Regions from separate parts of the Lentzea sp. NPDC006480 genome, predicted to be linked through region 2. Evidence: riboswitches for the same ligand, from Rfam matches in the RefSeq annotation. Region 2 holds a riboswitch; each other region holds the start of a gene.
The links. A riboswitch is a leader RNA that binds a small molecule or an ion and turns the genes downstream of it on or off. The one in region 2 is predicted to bind thiamine pyrophosphate.
Positions count from the first base shown of each region.

Region 1: it holds a riboswitch for thiamine pyrophosphate, as region 2 does, so the genes downstream of both, thiC (phosphomethylpyrimidine synthase ThiC) here and ABZX92_RS18815 (thiamine ABC transporter substrate-binding protein) in region 2, are expected to answer to the same signal.
Region 3: it holds a riboswitch for thiamine pyrophosphate, as region 2 does, so the genes downstream of both, ABZX92_RS35445 (FAD-dependent oxidoreductase) here and ABZX92_RS18815 (thiamine ABC transporter substrate-binding protein) in region 2, are expected to answer to the same signal.

Region 1 is NZ_JBEXPJ010000137.1:10,016-12,268, forward strand. Features, by position in the region: gene ABZX92_RS35410 (LysE family translocator) at 1-325, shown strand, start outside; gene ABZX92_RS35415 (hypothetical protein) at 627-863, shown strand; TPP riboswitch at 1,037-1,159, shown strand; gene thiC (phosphomethylpyrimidine synthase ThiC) at 1,151-2,253, shown strand, end outside.
Region 2 is NZ_JBEXPJ010000042.1:13,827-16,079, forward strand. Features, by position in the region: gene ABZX92_RS18810 (iron ABC transporter permease) at 1-209, opposite strand, end outside; gene ABZX92_RS18815 (thiamine ABC transporter substrate-binding protein) at 251-1,240, opposite strand; TPP riboswitch at 1,232-1,344, opposite strand; gene ABZX92_RS18820 (4a-hydroxytetrahydrobiopterin dehydratase) at 1,377-1,670, shown strand; gene ABZX92_RS18825 (glycoside hydrolase family 88 protein) at 1,730-2,253, shown strand, end outside.
Region 3 is NZ_JBEXPJ010000137.1:14,798-17,050, reverse strand. Features, by position in the region: gene ABZX92_RS35455 (class III extradiol ring-cleavage dioxygenase) at 1-139, opposite strand, end outside; gene thiE (thiamine phosphate synthase) at 171-812, opposite strand; TPP riboswitch at 839-950, shown strand; gene ABZX92_RS35445 (FAD-dependent oxidoreductase) at 954-1,901, shown strand; gene thiS (sulfur carrier protein ThiS) at 1,898-2,098, shown strand; gene ABZX92_RS35435 (thiazole synthase) at 2,100-2,253, shown strand, end outside.

The DNA of each region.
Region 1 (2,253 bases), on a different contig from region 2:
GAGCCTGCCGAACGCGGAACCGCCGCCCGCCAGCCACGCGTTCCGCAGCGGGCTGGTCGTGAACCTGGCCAACCCGAAGCTCGGCGTGTTCGCGATCTCGTTCCTACCGCAGTTCGTGCCTGCCGGGGAGGCCGGCCAGGGGGTTCTGCTCTTCCTCGCCATCGGCTGGGTGCTGATCGACACCGTCTGGTACCTGATCATCGTGTCGATCCTGCACACCATCCGCGGCTGGCTGAGCCGCCCGCGGGTCCGTCCGGCTCTCGAGAAGCTGTCGGGCGGCGTGCTGCTGGCGCTCGGAGTCCGGCTGGTACTCGACCCGCGTTGAGATCGGGCTGCCCCGGCGCCAGAAGAGCTCGGGCAACCCGGCCAGCTCACCGAGGGTGTAGCAGGCCGCCATGGAGGCGTAGCCACCAGCGAGCACGTGCGCGCGGATTCGGTCCAGCCGGCCGAACTCGATCACCTCACCGGCGATGAGGAACGGCAGCACCAGCTGCCAGGCCTGCACCACCGCGGGCCGGCGCCGGTGAGGTGCGCGCAGGGCTGCCCTGGCGACTCGTAAAAGGTGCTCGTTCGCGCTCATCGTGTACGGATGCGCCGAGTGGTCCCAGTTCCACCGGCGCTCCTCCGTGACGGCGCACCGCACGCACTCGACCGGCCCGGTGCCCAGTTCCGCACCGCAACGGGAGCACGCGAGCAACGTCATGGCCCAGTCGACGCACGTCCACGGGTACTGGCCGACGTCGGAGGAGACCACCAACTCGGCCAGTTCCCTGTCCGCCAGCTGGGACGATGTTCGCAACGCCTCCCAGTCCGCGAGCCAGAACTGGTCGAGCAGCTCGGCGCAGAAACCGCAGTCGGGATAGCCGCGACCAGCGAGTTCTCCGCAGGAAGGGCATGCGGAGACCACGGCGGGACGTTGACCGCGACGCGCGCCGGGCGGGAACGGCTGATGATCCGCCACGAGAGAGAAGATTAGGGGCAAACGACGCCCTTGGCAGCTACGGCGCGCGCTGACTATGGTCGGGTCTCGACAACTCAACAAGAACGCGGGAGCTCGCGCCTGAGCGGGCTGAGAGGGTGACTGGCTGCTACGCCGGTGTCACCGACCGCCTGAACCTGACCGGGTAATGCCGGCGTAGGGAGGAATGTCGTGACGGCACTTGACGACCGTTCGGTCAAGCCCAGTGTTACCACCGGCCCGATCTCGGGCTCCCGCAAGGTGTACCGCGAAGTCGCTTCTGACATCCGGGTGCCTTTCCGCAGGGTGGAACTGACCAACGGCGAACATGTCGATCTCTACGACACTTCCGGTCCGTATACCGACGACAACGCGACCATCGACGTCCACAGTGGACTGCCCGACCTGAGGTCCGGGTGGGTCGCGGCACGGGAACCGATCAACGGAGCTGTCAGCCAGCTCGCGTACGCGAAGGCCGGGATCATCACCCCGGAGATGAAGTACATCGCGGTGCGCGAGAACCTCGACGCGGAGTTCGTGCGCAACGAGGTGGCCATCGGGCGTGCGGTCATTCCGTTGAACCGCAAGCACCCCGAGGCCGAGCCGATGATCATCGGCAAGAAGTTCCTGGTGAAGATCAACGCCAACATCGGCAACTCCGCGGTGTCGTCGTCGATCGAGGACGAGGTCGAGAAGATGGTGTGGGCGTCCCGCTGGGGTGCCGACACGATCATGGACCTGTCCACCGGCAAGCGGATTCACGAGACGCGCGAGTGGATCCTGCGCAACTCGCCGGTGCCGATCGGCACCGTGCCGATCTACCAGGCGCTGGAGAAGGTCAACGGCGATCCGGCCGCGCTGTCGTGGGAGGTCTACCGCGACACCGTGATCGAGCAGTGCGAGCAGGGCGTCGACTACATGACCGTGCACGCGGGCGTGCTGCTGCGGTACGTGCCGCTGACGGCCAAGCGCGTCACGGGCATCGTCTCGCGCGGCGGGTCGATCATGGCCGCGTGGTGCCTCGCGCACCACAAGGAGAGCTTCCTCTACACGCACTTCGAGGAGCTCTGCGACATCCTGCGCACCTACGACGTGACGTTCTCGCTGGGCGACGGCTTGCGGCCGGGTTCCATCGCGGACGCCAACGACGAGGCGCAGTTCGCGGAACTCCGCACACTGGGCGAGCTCACGCACATCGCGCGGGCCAAAGACGTCCAGGTGATGATCGAGGGCCCCGGCCACGTGCCGATGCACAAGATCGCCGAGAACGTGCGGCTGGAAGAGGAGTGGTGCGG
Region 2 (2,253 bases):
CGGCATCGAGCAAGCACGAACGCGACCGGCACCCCGGCGAGCACCGCCACCACGGTCGACGCGGCGGCCTGCCCGAGGGTGAAGCCGACGAGTTCCCAGGTCTCACCGTCGAAGAGGGCGGTGAGCACCCCGCCTTCGCGCAGACCCAACGACAGGATCGCCAGCACAGGCCAGGCGAAGAACAGTCCGAGGAAGGCCAGCGGCAACAACGCCGCCGCCGACCACCCCGTGCGGGAACTCAGAACCGAGCTCAGCCCTGCACGAGCTTGCGCCACTGCTCGACCCACGCTTCGCGGTTGTCCTTCACCTTGTCCGCGGGCAGGGACTGCGGCGAAGTCGGCAGCGGAGCGTCCTTGGCCCACGAGTCGGGCAGCGCGACGCCCTCACGCGACGGGTAGACGTACATCTGCTCGGCCACCTGCGCCTGGAACTTCTCGCCCAGCAGGAAGTCGAGCACCTTCTGCGCGTCGGCCGCGTTCTTCGCCCCAGCCAGCACACCCGCGTACTCGACCTGGCGGTAGCAGGTCGAGAGCACGGCCTTCGTCTTCCCGCCCTCGGCCGACGGCGACGACGCGTAGGACACCACGATCGGCCGGTCGGCCTTGAAGTCCTGGTTGTAGGCCTCTTCCCAGCCGCTCACGACCTTGACGCCGTTGGCCTTGAGCTTGGTCCAGTACTCCTGCCAGCCGTTCTCACCGAACTTCGCGATCGTGCCCAGCAGGAACGCGAGTCCCGGCGAGGACGTGGCCGGGTTCTCCACGACCAGCTTGTCCTTGAACTTCGGGTCGGTCAGGTCCTCGTACGAGGTCGGCTCGACGCCGCCGAGCTTGGCCGGGTCGATGTTGAGGCACACATCGCCGACATCGACCGCGTGCAGCCGGTTCGAGGAGTCCGCCTGGTAGCGCTGCGCACCCTTGGTGGCCTCCGGCGAGGCGTACTCGGCGAACACGCCCTCCGCCAGCGCCCTGGACGCGAACGTCGAGTCGACGCCGAACGCGACGTCACCGATCGGGTTCGCCTTGGTGAGCACCAGCTTGTTCGTGAGCTCGCCTGCGTCACCCGAGGCGATCTGCTTCACGGTGATCCCGGTGGCCTTCTGGAACTCGTCCAGCAGCCCGTCCTTCACCACGAACGAGTCGTGCGTCACCAAGGTGACCTCGTGCGTCACCGGCGCGGTCGAAGTTCCGGCCGAACAACCGGTCAGCGCCAAAGCAGCGAGAACAGCCCAAATCCTTCTCATCACACATCTCCCTACGCCGGTATGACCCGGATCAGGTGGACGGTCGAGGGCTTGCGAGCCCTCCTCTCAGCCCGGCGCTTCACCGGACTCCCGTGGCAAACGCGCAGCTTACGTGACGTGGTGGGACGATCAGGACATGGCCGAGCTGTTGAGCGACGATCAGTTGAACGACGTGCTGCCCAAGCTGCCCGACTGGACCGCGCAGGACGCGGCGCTGGTCAGGACCGTGGAGCTGGCGAACTTCTCCCAGGCGATCATGGTCGTGAACCGGGTCGCGGAGATCGCGGAGAACGACAACCACCACCCGGACATCGACATCCGCTACAAGACCCTCACATTTCGCCTGAGCACCCACTACAAGGGAGGAATCACCGCGCTCGACGTATCTCTCGCCGAGGAAATCGACGGAGTCCTGGACGCGCTGAGCTGATTCGGTAAAGATGTGCGCTGCCGCCGCCAGCGGATATGAGAGGGAACACCCTCATGCGGTTGCGCACATCTTTGTTCACCGTGGCGCTGGCAGGCAGTCTTCTGATCGCACCGGCGGCCGCCCAGGCCGTGCCGTGTGCCCTGACGGACACGATGATCAAGGCCAGCTTCGCCTGGCTCGAGAAGGGCTCCGACCTCAAGGCGAACAACTGGTCCAACGCGAACTTCCACGTCGGCAACCTCGCCCAGGTGCGGACCACGGGCATCAGCAACCACAAGACGTGGCCGTGGGTGCAGGCGAACAAGTACCTGCTGCCGCTCGACCCGGCGAACCCGTACGCGCCGGACGCCCAGTCCAGCGGTGAGGCCTACCTCGACGTCTCGTACTTCCACCCGGAGCCCGCAGTGCTCCAGCCGTTGCGGGACAACCTGTACTCCCAGGCGAAGACCGGGAAGTACGACTACTGGAAGTCACCGGACGCCCTGAACATGGCCCTGCCGTCGTTCACGCGCATCGCCGTGGCCGACCTGAACCAGGACCTGCTCGACTACTCGTACAAGTCCTACCGGTCGCTCAAGCACCG
Region 3 (2,253 bases), on a different contig from region 2:
CCTCCCAGTGCGCGGAGACCATGAGCACGGCCTCCGGGCGCGGGAGGGTCGCGGACCAGTCCTTGAGCTCTTTGGTCCACGTCTCGTCATCAGCCAGCGGGGGTGCCCCGTGGCTCAGATACAGCACAGGTGCGCTCACGGCATTGAGCGTACGCCTAGTTGTTCAAATTTCAACTACTAAGTTCAACTTTGAACGACTCGGCTGCCTTCCGCGGATCCTCGGCATCGGTGATGGCCCGGACGACGACCACTCGGGTGGCTCCGGCGGCTTTCACCTCGTGGAGGTTCGCGAGGTCGATGCCGCCGATCGCGAACCACGGCTTGCGCATGCCCTGGGTCGCTCTGACGAGATCCAGGCCGGGTGCCGGGCGCCCCGGCTTGGTCGGCGTCGGCCAGCACGGGCCGGTGCAGAAGTAGTCCGCGCCGTGCTGTGTCGCCGCGGCCCGCATCTGCTCCACGTCGTGCGTAGAGCGGCCGATCACCACCTCCTCGCCCACGATGTGGCGCGCGCACGAGACGGGCAGGTCGTCCTGGCCGAGGTGCAGCACGTCCGCCTTGACCGCGTACGCGATGTCCGCGCGGTCGTTCACGGCGAGCAGCTTCCCGTGCGCGACGCACGCTTCCGCGAGCGTCTCGAGGGCTTGGATCTCCTGCTTCGCCTCCAGCGACTTGTCCCGCAGCTGGATGATGTCGACCCCGCCGGCGAGTGCCGCATCGGCGAACTCGGCCAGATCAGGCCGGTTCGGCGTGCAGAGGTAGAGCGTCGCGTCGGCGAGTCGTTGCCTGATCAGGTTTCCGTCGAGTCCTGGCACGCTCGCACGGTAACCGTTATGTTGGTGTCGGTCCGCACGGGAGCCTGGAGATCACCGGGCTGAGAGGGAGCGTGGTTCGCTCCGACCGTCGAACCTGATCCGGGTCATGCCGGCGCAGGGAGCGTGAATGCCTTGAGCAGTGTGGAAGTGGCCGTCCGGGGTGGCGGTGTCATCGGCCTGTCCGTGGCTTTGGCGTTGCTGCGGGACGGGTACTCGGTCTCTCTTTCCGATCTGGGTTCGCCGCACGCCGGATCACGGGTCGCGGGCGGAATGCTCGCGCCGTTGACGGAGGCGTGGCCGGGCGAGGAAGCCGTGGTGGCGCAGGGTGTTGAGGCCTTGGCGATGTGGCCTGAGTTCGCGGCTTCGCTGGGTGTCGAGCTGTTCACGGCGGGGACTCTCGCGGTCGGCACGCAACCCGGTGACCTCGCCGATCTGCGGCACGCGGGGGAGTTGCTGACCTCGCGCGAGATCCGTGCTCTCGAACCTTCTCTGGGGCCAGCGGTTCGCGGTGGCGTGTACGCGGCGGGCGACCTCGCCGTCGACAACCGCGTGCTGCTTTCCGCACTGTGGAAGGCATGTGTCGAGCTGGGCGTGCGGTCCGATGTGGATGGACGGGTCGAGGTGATCGCGGCCGGGGCGTGGAGCGGTGCGTTGCATCCTCTGCTGCGGGACGTGATCCGGCCGGTCAAGGGCGAGATTCTGCGGCTTTCCCGGCGTTCGGGAGCATTGCCGCCGCCGCGTCACACGATCCGCGCCTTGGTTTCCGGTCGGCCGGTGTACCTGGTTCCGCGCAACGACGGTCTCGTCGTCGGAGCTACCCAGCACGAGGTGGGGTTCGACACCGACGTGTCCGTCGCGGGCGTGCGGGACCTGTTGCGAGACGCGGAAACCGTGCTGCCGGGTATCGCGGAGTACGCGTTGACCGAGGCCGCTGTCGGGTTCCGCGCGGGCAGTCCCGACAACGTGCCGATCGTGCGCTGGCTCGAACCCGGTGTGATCGCCGCGACCGGTCACCACCGCAACGGACTTCTGCTCGCCCCGCACACCGCTGCGCAGGTCGTCGGGCTGCTCAAGGGAGGAAGCTGGTGAAAGCACAGGTCAACGGCACTTCTCGCGACCTGGACGACGGCACGTCCGTCGCCGCGCTGGTGTCGCTGGTGGGGGCGCCCGCGTCCGGTGTCGCGGTGGCACTGGACGGCGCGGTGGTGCCGAGGGCGTTGTGGGACAAGACGATCGTGCCGGACGGCGGCGTGGTCGAGGTGCTGACCGCGGTCCAGGGAGGCTGACGTGGACGATCCGCTGATCATCGCGGGCCGGGAGTTCCGGTCCAGGCTCATCACCGGCACCGGCGGTGCCGCGAACCTCTCGGTGCTGGAACGGGCTCTGGTCGCGTCCGGTACCGAGCTGACGACCGTGGCCATGCGCCGGGTCGACGCGGCCG